DNA from 4 places in the Paenibacillus sp. JT22N1 genome. Region 4 is predicted to be linked to each of the others. Evidence: riboswitches for the same ligand, from Rfam matches in the RefSeq annotation. Region 4 holds a riboswitch; each other region holds the start of a gene.
The links. A riboswitch is a leader RNA that binds a small molecule or an ion and turns the genes downstream of it on or off. The one in region 4 is predicted to bind cyclic di-GMP.

Region 1: it holds a riboswitch for cyclic di-GMP, as region 4 does, so the genes downstream of both, AC58UU_RS31765 (putative bifunctional diguanylate cyclase/phosphodiesterase) here and AC58UU_RS34570 (PilZ domain-containing protein) in region 4, are expected to answer to the same signal.
Region 2: it holds a riboswitch for cyclic di-GMP, as region 4 does, so the genes downstream of both, AC58UU_RS01610 (hypothetical protein) here and AC58UU_RS34570 (PilZ domain-containing protein) in region 4, are expected to answer to the same signal.
Region 3: it holds a riboswitch for cyclic di-GMP, as region 4 does, so the genes downstream of both, AC58UU_RS05205 (response regulator) here and AC58UU_RS34570 (PilZ domain-containing protein) in region 4, are expected to answer to the same signal.

The regions. Positions count from the first base shown of each region.
Region 1 covers NZ_JCAUAW010000022.1:35,749-38,903, forward strand. The annotation lists gene AC58UU_RS31755 (GNAT family N-acetyltransferase) at 1-367, opposite strand, end outside; gene AC58UU_RS31760 (HAD family hydrolase) at 409-1,059, opposite strand; cyclic di-GMP riboswitch class I at 1,266-1,359, shown strand; gene AC58UU_RS31765 (putative bifunctional diguanylate cyclase/phosphodiesterase) at 1,423-3,155, shown strand, end outside.
Region 2 covers NZ_JCAUAW010000001.1:349,721-352,875, forward strand. The annotation lists gene AC58UU_RS01605 (MDR family MFS transporter) at 113-1,336, shown strand; cyclic di-GMP riboswitch class I at 1,448-1,542, shown strand; gene AC58UU_RS01610 (hypothetical protein) at 1,645-1,950, shown strand; gene AC58UU_RS01615 (exopolyphosphatase) at 2,087-3,001, shown strand; gene gloA2 (SMU1112c/YaeR family gloxylase I-like metalloprotein) at 3,077-3,155, shown strand, end outside.
Region 3 covers NZ_JCAUAW010000002.1:345,841-348,995, reverse strand. The annotation lists gene AC58UU_RS05215 (carbohydrate ABC transporter permease) at 1-171, shown strand, start outside; gene AC58UU_RS05210 (carbohydrate ABC transporter permease) at 183-1,022, shown strand; gene AC58UU_RS05205 (response regulator) at 1,477-1,839, opposite strand; cyclic di-GMP riboswitch class I at 1,970-2,058, opposite strand; gene AC58UU_RS05200 (hypothetical protein) at 2,392-2,739, shown strand; gene AC58UU_RS05195 (ABC transporter substrate-binding protein) at 2,987-3,155, shown strand, end outside.
Region 4 covers NZ_JCAUAW010000028.1:19,299-22,453, reverse strand. The annotation lists gene ychF (redox-regulated ATPase YchF) at 1-912, opposite strand, end outside; gene AC58UU_RS34570 (PilZ domain-containing protein) at 991-1,725, opposite strand; cyclic di-GMP riboswitch class I at 1,828-1,915, opposite strand; gene tadA (tRNA adenosine(34) deaminase TadA) at 2,194-2,631, shown strand; gene AC58UU_RS34560 (DUF1697 domain-containing protein) at 2,644-3,155, opposite strand, start outside.

The DNA.
Region 1 (3,155 bases), on a different contig from region 4:
GATATTTCTCCCCGAGGCTGCGAATAACGAACCCAATATTCCGATAAAATTGGACCGACTCTTCATCTGTTTCTGCCACGATTCGAACGGGATGCATATCTTCAATAATTTCAAGAATAATCCCTCGACCAAAGCCTACCCCTCTGCTCTCCGGTTCAACGGCCAGATGAGTGATCGTCATCTCCTGATTATCACTGAGCTCAAAGCCAATGATGCCCACTAAGATACCTTCGGATTCATACCCAAACAACCATAGATTAGCATCATTTTCATAACGCTCAATGACAGGTTGTAACGCCTCCGGATCGGGGAAAACGCTGTAACTCAGCAGTTCTTGTATTTCATTTTCGTTTAGTCGGGATTTCACATTTACTAACATCTTTATTCACTACTTTCATTTTTCGTTATCTACACATAATCTAACAACTTAAGCAAGCTGTCAACATGCGCTACAGGGGTGATTCCCTTCTCCTCCATCAGATGTCCGTTGGGCCCATAGCTGATAAAGGGAACTCCTGCATCCATGGATGCTCTGCCATCTATCCACGAGTCACCGATCGATATCCATTGGCTCTCAAGAATTTGTGGAAAATGCTGCTTAGCGGCTAAGTATCCGGATGGAGATGGTTTCATGGCATTCATCTGCTCTCTTCCGATAATCAAATCAAAGTATGGATGAATTCCGGTCTTTTCCAGCGCATGTACGGCGGCTTTGTATGAATTATTAGTCACAATAACCAGGACATAGCCCGTCTTTAAAACATTTAGAAGCTCGGAAACATGGGATTCCAGTCCTGCACCCTCCATGCCTATTAGTTCATGTTGAACAACCATATTCATCACTTCTATATAGGACTCTTCAGGCATCCCTTTCGCTTTCACATGCTCAATCATGGTTGATGTGGTATGCTCTTGAATCGGAAAACCAACCTGCAATAGATCATTCTCGGTAAGGTAGTCCGCCACTTGCTTTTTCATCATTTGGAAATTAATGCTAGACCTCAGCAGTGTATTATCCATATCAAAAATAATGCCTCGAACTTGGCTTAATTTACTCATTGAACCTCACCTATCCATCTCTAGAACTATAGAAAAATTAAGAAATTAGTATTATTAATTATTTTTAGTCGAATTCGACATGATTCGCTAATTTTATGTAAATACCGCTATAGACACGTCATTTTCAACTATTTATAATGAGGCGTATTAACTGGTACATAAGTCTTTTACATCATTAACTAGTGCCTTTTGAACTACATATATAGAATCGATAAAAGCAAACCATTGGAAACAATGCGACGCAAAGCCATGACCTAAGGCATCCCTAACTTCCGATGCTATGGACGACAGGTTACCGAGTCAAGGAGTTCATCCTTTCATTCGGGATGGACTTTTTTTATTTATACGAAATGAGGTCGATTCATGCATCTTACGCTAATAGATAATTATCCTATTTACCTCATGCTGCTAGCGTTCATTATTTCAATAACTGCTCTTTACTTATACTTTACTAACAAAACAGCACTCAAAGCTTCACTCTTAGAGTCTGCTATCGATTGTATCATGTTGATTAATTCAAGTGGGAGGATCATTGCGTTTAATCCTGCGGCAGAATCCATTTTTGGTTACGAACGCAAAGAAGCTATAGGACTTACATTAATCGATTTTCTTTTTGAAAAAGATGGCCAGGAGACAACCTTCTTAAATCTGCTGTTCACGGCCAAAGACGAAACGATTATCGGTAAGCGAATCGAATTGAAAGCATTTCGATCGGATGGCAGTGTATTTCCTGCGGAAATAACGATTACGAGCACTTCGTATAAAGGAAAGCATGTCTATACAGCTTATCTTCGCGATTTGACTGAAAAAAAGAAGTCCGATGATATGATACAGCAGCTAGCCTACTTTGATCTTCTGACAGGTTTGCCGAATCGCAACCAGTTCAATCCACTTTTCCATGATGCGTTAAACAAAGCCAAACAACATAATCAGAGCTTAGCTCTACTCTTCCTCGATGTAAATCGGTTTAAACTCATTAATGATACCTTAGGCCATCCCTTAGGAGATCTCGTTTTGCAAAAGTTCTCCGCATTGCTTTCGGAAAGCTTGTTTGCACAAAGCATTGTCTCCAGACTAAGTGGTGATGAATTTGTGATTTTATACCCATTCGGTAATCGGAAGTCAGCTGCTGTGCAAGCGGAGAAGATCATGCAACAATTGGAAGCTCCTTTCCAAATCGACGGGCGAAATGTTTTTGTTTCCACCAGTATTGGTATCTCTTTGTATCCTATCGATGGAGAAGATCCGGAGGTTTTACTGAAAAATGCCGATCATGCGATGTATCTGGCCAAAGAACGTGGAGGAAACCATTATCAATTTTATGAACAGGAAATGAGTGTCATTCATTTGAGGAGAAGCGCATGTGAGCAATCCCTCCGGACAGCCATAGAACATAATGAGCTCTACCTGATGTACCAACCCAAATTCCATATCCCTACAGGCAAAATAAACGGCGTAGAAGCTTTACTAAGGTGGGATAGCCATGAGTTAGGAAGTATCTCGCCGAAGGAATTTATTCCTATTGCAGAAGAATCCGGACAAATTATTTCAATTGGAAAATGGGTATTACAAACTGCCTGTATACAAATGAAAAAATGGCAAAATGCGGGTATGGAGCCTGTTCCTATTGCAGTCAATATATCCGCAGTCCAGTTTCATCAAGAAGATTTGGTGACTATGATTCTCGAGATTCTGCATCAAAATGAGCTGGAAGCAAAGTACTTAGAACTCGAAATTACCGAAAGTGTAGCGATGTATAACAGCCTCAGTTGTATGGAAAAGCTTAATGCTTTAAAGCGCGAGGGAGTAAAAATCTCCGTCGATGATTACGGAACTGGTTATTCTTCTTTAAGTTATTTACATAAATCGCCAGTCGATACTTTGAAAATTGATAAATCAATCGTTCAAGACATTTCCTCCAACATATCTGCATCTTCTATTATTAAAGCGATTATGACCATGTCACAAAGTTTAAATTTGAATGTCATTGCCGTTGGTGTAGAAACTCATGAACAGCTCATTCTTCTAGAAAGATTTGGTTGTGAAAATATACAAGGATACTTATTCTCAGTTCCACTTACGGCCCAGCTATTTGA
Region 2 (3,155 bases), on a different contig from region 4:
GAGAGTGTTTTTTATTTTGGAGACACATATCGTCATTTTTCGTGTATAATTGGAATTCGGTGTCGATTTCTTGACCTGCGGTAAATTAAACAGCGATAGGAGTCATCTCAAATTGAATCGATTACGTGGTTTTCTAAATTCTTATCATCCCATTGTACATACGTTAATTCTTGGAACCGTTATGGCTAGAGCTGCGTCCTCCATGAGTTTGCCTTTTCTAGCGATTTATTTAGCCAGACATACGTCGATGAGTGCGGTGATGATCGGAATTGTCATTGGAATGGGTTCTTTGGCTGGGACCGTAGGCGGTTTTATAGGGGGCACCTTATCGGACCGATTCGGAAGGCGCATTATTATGCTAGCAGCTCTTTTCGGCTGGGCGTTCGTCTTCTTAGGCTTCGGCATGGTTAAATTACCAATCCTGTTTATGCTGCTCAATATGCTTAACGGCTTGTGCCGATCCTTTTATGAGCCCGTATCGCAGGCGTTGATGGCAGACCTCACAGAACCTGCGAAGCGACTTAAAGTATTTTCGATGCGGTATATGGCTATTAATCTTGGTGTTGCAGTCGGACCACTTTTGGGTGCCTTTTTCGCTACGATGAACGGTGCGCTGCCTTTTCTCATCACAGGAATCATTTATTTTATTTATGCGGTCACCCTTTACACACTGCTCATCGCTTTTGGCATCAAGAAAATAGAGGGTGAGAAGAAATCTTCAGTTACCTTTGGTTCTGCTGTGCGAGTGATTCGCAGTGATATGACTTTTCGCTTGTATATCCTAGGTGGCATTATTGGTGCTATCGGATACTCCCAGGTGATGGTGACACTTTCGCAATATTTGGAGCAGAGTTTTGTCGATGGCGTGAAAATGTTTGCGATCTTGATGAGTGTGAATGCGATTGTGGTCATTGCCATGCAGATTCCACTTACGCGTTTAGCCGAAAAGTACACGCCAGTCGTTGCAATTGTAATTGGCAACCTAATGTTTGCGTTAGGGGATGTCGGCTTTGCATTTTCTCACTCGCTGGTATGGCTAATTATTTCGATGGGTATTTTCACCCTTGGCGAGATTCTCAATTACCCCGCTGCCAATATGTTGATTGACAAATTAGCTCCCGAGCATATGCGTGGCACGTATTTTGGCGCTCAAACATTAACGAACATTGGCCACTTTATTGGACCTTGGGTAGGTGGGTTCTTGCTCGTTTCTTATGGTGGAAATACGTTGTATGTTCTTATGGCTGTTCTTACGATTGCGGGATCCATTTTCTATTGGAAAGGCACAAATCGTCAAATGTTGCTGAAAAATACGTCGAAAAAAGAAATTTTTTGAAAAATAATGCAAAATTAGTTCTTAGGAACTATTCGATTTCAAAACGACTTCCCGTATCCTTGAGAGTGTACATATTTATTACTCTTTGCTCTCCAGATATGTAGCAAGACATCTCGACAAAGGCAAAACTGGCGAAAGCCAGTGACGCAAAGCTAAAGGGGCTTCCTTGTCCTGCAAACCGGACTCGCAGCCAGCCAGCCGCCGAACGATTGGGTATCAACATCAGAACCCCTCCGATCGGTTCACTATGGTGGGGTTTTTCTCTGTCATAACAAATTAATGTGAAAATAAAAGGAGGATCCAGCAGCATGCAATCAGAAGGAATACTACAAGAAGAACAAAAAGTGACTTCGCTATGTGGTAATCATGTTGCCCGTTTGGTGCCTTCCTCGGATGGACCAAAGCTCATGATTAATCGGGAAGTATACGCGTTAAATGAAGCTTGTTGGGATGTTGAAATGTTTCATGGGAGAAACAATAGCATCTTGATTTTCTACTGGAAGGGCGAGGTTAAGCTTTCTGTAAAAATGCCGCCGATGTCGCAAATTGAAGCATTTTTGACAAGACTTTATCAATGTTTATCTTCCAAATTAAGAACGGTACAGCCTATATAGGCGTACCGTTTTTTTTATTTCCAGCTGAAAGGGATTTACAAAGACAAAATGATTGTCACAAATTGACACGAGCTGATATAATGAATGTCGTAGGTTTTAGTAGTGCTTTGGAACTATTATTAGGGGGATACATAGCATGAGATTGATCACACGTTCGGATTTTGATGGCTTAGTATGCGCGATGCTTTTCAAAAAGTTAAACATGGTGGATGAAATGAAATTCGTCCATCCCAAAGATATGCAGGACGGTTTGGTTGAGGTTTCGGAAAACGACATTTTGGCCAATGTCCCTTATGTAGCGGGTTGTGGTTTGTGGTTCGATCATCATTCCAGTGAACTTGAGCGGATGGGCGAAAAGGTTGAATTCAAAGGGGAAACCCTAATCGCGCCAAGTGCGGCACGTGTTGTTTATGATTACTATGGAGGGCGTGAGACCTTCGGCGATATCGATGATATTATGCGTGGGGTGGATAAAGCGGATTCTGCACAGTTCAGCAAAGAAGATATTTTGAATCCAAGCGGATGGGATTTATTATCTTTTATCATGGATGCTCGAACGGGGTTAGGACGTTATCGCGACTATCGGATTAGTAATTATCAATTGATGGAAGATCTTGTGGAGCACTGTGCAACGATGTCCGTTCATGAGATTATGGAATTGCCGGATGTGAAAGAGCGTGTGGCGCGATATTTTGAATTAGATGCTTTATATCGTGATATGCTTCAAACCTATACGCGGACGGAAGGGAATGTTATTATTACCGACCTTCGTGATGTGGAAACCATCTATCCAGGGAACCGTTTCATGGTGTATGCCCTTTATCCGGAGCAAAATATCTCGATTTGGATCGTCGATGGCCGAAATAAACAAAACTGCGTCTTTGCTTGTGGTCACAGTATTGTGAATCGCTCGTCGAAAACGAATATTGGTAACTTGATGCTCCAAAATGGTGGAGGCGGTCATCATGCAGCTGGTACTTGCCAAGTTGAATATGTGCAAGCTGAGGAAGTTTTGAAGAAAATTGTTGAAACGATGAGAACAGACGGATAAAATAAGTGAAACGGACCTCAGGATGGGAGTTCCCGGAATGCGGTTTTTCAATAAATGGGGACAGGGGGGAATGGAGTGGAGTTAGAACAAATTCATCATGTGGCGATCATTAGCTCCAATTATGAGCGATCGAAACACTTCTATGTCGATTTAC
Region 3 (3,155 bases), on a different contig from region 4:
GGACCTGTGAATTCTACCCTATTTTATACGCTTTATTTGTACCAGAACGGTTTTGGCAACTTTCAGATGGGCTATGCTTCTGCTATGGCCTGGGTACTGCTCATTGTCATTGCTTGTTTTACAGGGTTGGTCTTTTTGACATCAAAAAAATGGGTTCATTATGGGGATTAGGGGGTGAGGGGATGGCAATGAAGGTTCAAGTTCATAAATTACTGCTTCACGCACTTATTATCGCAGGTATCGTACTCATGATGTACCCCGTATTATGGATGATCATCAGTTCGTTTAAACCAACGGAAACGATTTTGACGGATAACAGTCTTATACCGAAAAATTTGACGCTCATGAACTATTTTAAAGGGTGGAAAGGTACATCGGGAACAACGTTTAGCACGTTTTATTTGAATTCGCTGCTCATGGTCGGGTTGGCTGTAATTGGTAACATCGTATCTTGCTCGTTAACGGCTTATGCATTCGCAAGATTGGAGTTTAAAGGGAAAAAAATCATGTTTGCCTTAATGCTAATGACAATGATGATTCCAATGCATGTGCTTATTGTTCCGCAGTACATCGTTTTCAATAAATTGGAATGGGTAAACACCATTCTGCCGATCGTCGTACCGAAATTTTTTGCAGTAGAAGGATTCTTTATTTACTTAACTGTTCAATTTATACGAACGTTACCGCGCGAGCTAGATAAAGCAGCAACTGTCGACGGATGTGGTCCAATCACCATCTATACTCGGATTATTCTGCCTTTGACGACTCCAGCCATTGTAACTACAACGATTTTCACATTTATTTGGACATGGAATGACTTCTTTAGCCAGCTTCTTTACCTTAGTGGCGTGAAAAAATATACCGTAACACTTGCGCTTCGCATGTTTACCGATGCTGGCGGTGAGGCAGCTCTCGGGTCGCTATTCGCCATGTCGGTGGTTTCCATTATTCCGGTATTTTTAATCTTCTTGTTCTTTCAGCGTTATATTGTTGAAGGTATAGCGACGTCCGGAATTAAATAAGTAAGGGGCTGTCCCCATAAGTGAAAATTAGCTTTGGGGCATAGAAAAAAATGAGATGGCAAGGTTCTTGCTTTCTCATTTTTTGTTTTCTGTCGAATGCAATGGAATGTCACCCGAACTATTGTTTTTAGGAAGCATCTGCTCGCGGAGCTGGCGCTGTAAGCGCGGTAATCGCGCCTATTTGTTCGGGGGCACCTGATTAAGCGCGTTTTCCGAGCTTAATCAGCACGGAAGCGCGGGACGGTTCTGGTGAGAAGTCGATTTTCGGCTTCAGACACTTTCGACAAGTTTAACCTAGCTTATTATTCTCTATTTAATATCCTAGTAAAACAAATCAGCTATATGTGGATCGAAATGTAAACTTATATTATTAGCTCTGAAAAAATAGATCTCCTAATGTAGAGGTCCAAAAAGTGGAATGGCGAGGCATTCAGGTGAAGAGCTTAGTGGGCATTCACGTATTCAGTACCTTTTTTACAGCTTCAGCTACCCTGTCTTTATCAAAAGGCTTCACAATAAAATCTCTAGCGCCAAGGGTAATAGCTTCAATAACAAAGGATTGTTGCCCCATTGCGGATACCATAATGATTTTTGAATCGCTCTTATAACTTTTAATTTCCTTTAATGCCGTAATACCATCCATCTCGGGCATTGTAATATCCAACGTAATCATGTCAGGTGAATGCTGTAAAAACAGAGAGATGGCCTCAAGTCCATTCGATGCTTCGGCTACAATTTCATGCCCCAATTCTAAAAGGATATTCTTAATCATCAATCGCATAAAGATAGAATCATCTACAACCATTAGTCTCGCCATTTTAATTATCACCTTTCAGGGGGACTTTCTACCTAGCTTATTTACTGTTATTGATGGCTGCTATAATTCGTTACATAAGGAAAACTCCCCTTATAAGAAGAATAAGGGGAGTTGTGGATATGTCCCTTCCTTCGGTAACTGGCAAGCATAGCGAAGTATTTCGCCTTAGCTCCTTTAGCTTTGCGTCACTAATTTTCATTAGCTTTGCTCTTATCGTTTAGCAGAAGAATTACTATTCATTTATTAAATTATAGCACTCTTTTTACTAGGAATAAAGTACTAGTATTAAAGGTGTGCCTTAAGCAGCCCTTGATTGTGTTAACCAAGTTAGATTTATGCTGCCCGAGATTTTTTAACGTGTATTCGTCACTAATATCAAGCAATATTTGTAAGACATTCGGAAAATTGGATCATTTAGATGTGTTGTAAGTAAATAATGCCCTTTTTCAGTGAGAAAGACGAACGATTCTCTTGATTAATTCTGAAATCCTATGTATTATTAAGATAGATTTTAACGCATAAGGGTTGATAATTGATCTTGAAGGTGATTCCATGCCACAACTAGATTCTAATGAATACAAGAAGAAGCTGTGTCACCTCTATAACGAAATCTCCAAAGAGTTGTTCGGGTTTGGCACAACACTGCTGAAGGTTTCCATTGATCAAAACATTATTACTTTTCATGCCAAGCACCGCCGCTCACCACGTTCAACCGCATTAGAGGGCGAGGCGCCAACGCTCAAACACGAAGTCGATTTTTATATGTCCTCTATATACAAGAAGAGAATCCGGGACAGGCTGGAGCAAGAACTTGGCTTATCTATGGATGCGGTATTAAGGGACTATGACCCGCCGACGCAATGGGCAATAACGAACATTATTCTTAAACAAACCGAATAGTTTAGTCGGGCGGTGTTCTCTTTTGATTTATCTTAAGAGGAAACCACATGTATACCAATAGATGTCACTTTACATTGTTTACAATGAAGAGTGCTCTTGATTAGAAGCTTCTTTCTATCAAGGGTACTTTTCTTTTTTTTGTATAGCTGGATATATATCTGGGGTCTTGAAGAATACTAGTAAAAATTTAACAGGGGATTCACGCATTAAAATCATACATGATAAAACTTGGGAGGACGATGAAATGATGAGACAAAAAATGGTTCGTGGTTTAATTTCTTTATCTGTAGTAGGACTAGCCTTAACAGGTTGCGGCACAGCGCCTGCGAAGGATCAGGGCAATACAAGTGGAGCTACAACAGCACCCACAGCAGCTGCAACGGCGGCATCCAAAGGGGAACCTACAACATTAATCA
Region 4 (3,155 bases):
AGCTTTCGTTCCCTTGCGGATTGTCCATGCTCTTACTTCCTGCACCCCAGCTGTGAAATACGTGTACAAGCCAAGCTTTCTATAAGCTGCTTTAATCAATCTATTCAAGCCGGACTCTTGAAGTCCCAACTCTTCGAGGAACATCGCTTTTTCTTCATCTTCCAACTCGGCGATTTCGGATTCAACCTTTGCACTGATCGACACCACTTCGTTGTTTTCGCTCTCAGCAAATTCTTTCACAATTTTCACAAAAGAATTTTCATCTGCTGTTGCTACTTCATCTTCACTCACGTTTGCCGCATAAAGCACGGGTTTCATGGTTAATAAATGAAGGTCGCGCACGAGAAGTTTCTCATCTTCGCTGAGATCCAGACTGCGTGCCGGTTTATCTGCATAAAGCGCTTCTTTAATACGCTCTAAACACTCCACTTCAGCAACAACTTTTTTGTCGCCGCCCTTGAGGTTTTTGCGCGAACGCTCAATCTTCTTCTCTACCGACTCTATATCTGCCAAAATTAATTCAAGATTAATCGTTTCGATATCGCCGATCGGATCCACTTTACCGGAAACGTGAGTAATATTATCATCTTCAAAACAACGAACAACATGCACAATGGCATCCACTTCACGAATGTGTGCCAAAAATTTATTTCCAAGCCCTTCGCCTTTGCTCGCGCCCTTTACCAAACCCGCAATATCAACGAATTCAAAGGCTGTCGGGACAATGCTCTTAGGCACAACGATCTCTACCAGCTTCTGCAATCTCTCGTCTGGTACTTCAACTACCCCAACATTCGGATCGATCGTACAAAACGGATAATTCGCAGATTCTGCCCCCGCCTGTGTAATTGCATTAAACAATGTCGATTTTCCTACGTTCGGTAGACCGACGATACCTGCTTTCAAAGCCATTGTAGTTACAACTCCTTAATTTTCGAAAATCATCCTTCTTATTATATAGCACTTGGAACTCAAAAAAAAGCCTGAAGGCTATTGATTCGCCGCAGACTTTTTTTCCGTTGCTTTTTTAAATTGTGCTTCCCGCTTCTGTACGAAGTAAGTTTCGATCTGATTCGTAAGGATAAAACCCCTTAGCGCATTGGTTTTTTCCTGCGGAATGTCGATATAACTAGCCCCATAATAGAAACCATTTTCAACCTTTTCTTTTCTTACAATTTCCATCGAACAAGTCATCGTAAAGCCCAAATCCAGCTCAATTTCGAGCTGTGAATGCTTTTGAACGATCTTATCAATCATAGAATTATCATTAATGGTAAATCCTAAGCCGTTGATGGATATATTTTTGATTGAAATACCAAGTGGGTTTTCAAAGTGATGTTTATTCCTTTTATTCATATCCTGAAGTCCGAATAAGAGACCTGTTTGTTTCACATCCACACGTGGGAATTCCCGTTTTTCTGCGAATTTCTTACGATTTTCAGGTGGATTAATGACAATGACGGAGCCGAATTCTTTGGCAACAACGGTTGTATTCATCACAAACAAGCCGGATTTGGTATAAACCGTCATTTTCGCTTTATCACCAAGTTGAAAGACATCGTATTCCGGTAATTCCACCTCAATAATGTCTCCGAGTGCATAGGTTAGTACGCCAGTGGCTACGAAATCGTCCTTTCCCAACACAGCCTTACTATCGATTAGTACATCAGCGTCATATCCCTCCTTGCTTCCGTAATATTTCATGACGTTATACCCGTTGGCCATTATAATTAACACCTCTCCCTTTACCCAAGTTATTCCCTATATAAAAATAAACTGCCCCTTATGTAGGAGCAGCCTATTACCTTAATCAATAAAGCTTCGATTTTCGGTAACCAGGCTGCCATAGTTCCAAAGGAACCGTAGACCCTTAGCTTTGCGTCCTTGCTTTTCAACAAGTTTGCCATTTTCGAACCTTGCTATTTATTTCTACCTATCACGTTCTATATGGTCTAAAAGACCTACTAATATCTATCATTATACCTAGCACAGTTGCTATTATCAACAAAATTCCTTGCATAGCTGGTCATTTTGTTGTATGTAATGTAGAAAGATTAAATATCCACAGCTTTTTAAGTTATCCACAAACCTATCCACAGGTTGTTAACAACGGAATGAATGTTCGATTGTTATGCACATGTGGATAAAAATATATTAGCGAGGTGTCCCCCTGTGGATGAACATATCCCCTGGATGAAAGAAGCGATTCAAGAGGCTCTCAAAGCCGAATCCATCCGAGAAGTACCGATTGGAGCGGTCGTTGTCCATCAAGGTCAAATCATCGGCCGCGGCTACAATTTGCGTGAAACAACCCTAGATCCTCTCGCTCATGCCGAAATGATCGCCATCAAACAAGCGAGCGAGCATCTGCAAGCCTGGCGACTTTTGGATTGCCAGCTCTACGTCACCCTAGAGCCTTGCCCGATGTGTGCGGGCGCGATTGTCCAATCACGGATTCCGCAGGTCATCTACGGCACCATTGATCCGAAGGCCGGCTGTGCCGGAACGCTCATGAATTTGCTGCAGGAGGACCGGTTCAATCACCGTGTCGATGTCGTTAGCGGCGTCTTGCAAGAAGAGTGTTCGACGATGTTGACCCAATTTTTCCGTAAATTACGCGGTAAAGCTTAGAAGTTCCTGCATCTAATTCTGCATCGCCGCTGCCAACTCAGCCAGTTTGTTCATCGTATTCCAATTGCGTGTTGTCGCCGTATCTCCAAGCTTCTGGATATTGCTCGCAAGTTTCGAATCCAGAACGCTTTGACGAAAAAGGAAATAAATCTCGCGCCCATTGATCTGGAATTCATCCACATCGCTTATTCCTTTGGACAAGACGTCAGAGGTTTGCTGTGGAGGATATTCCGATAGCACAGAAATTTGTATCGTTTCGCCTTCTAATAACGCATCCACTTCATATGGACAAGTCGCAAGAATCTGTGCCAGCTCCTCTATCGTACGCAAAATGACGGAAGGTGAAACGCCTACAGCTTTGCTGATCTCCTGCTCGATACGCTGGCGCAGCGGTTCCACCGCCTCCTCCGACATGAACAAGACATTGCCGCTTTGCAAATACGTTTGCGCCTTAGCAAGTCCCGCCGCTTCTAGTGTCTTTTTCAAATCCTCCATCTTGATTTTGTTCTTTCCTCCTACGTTAA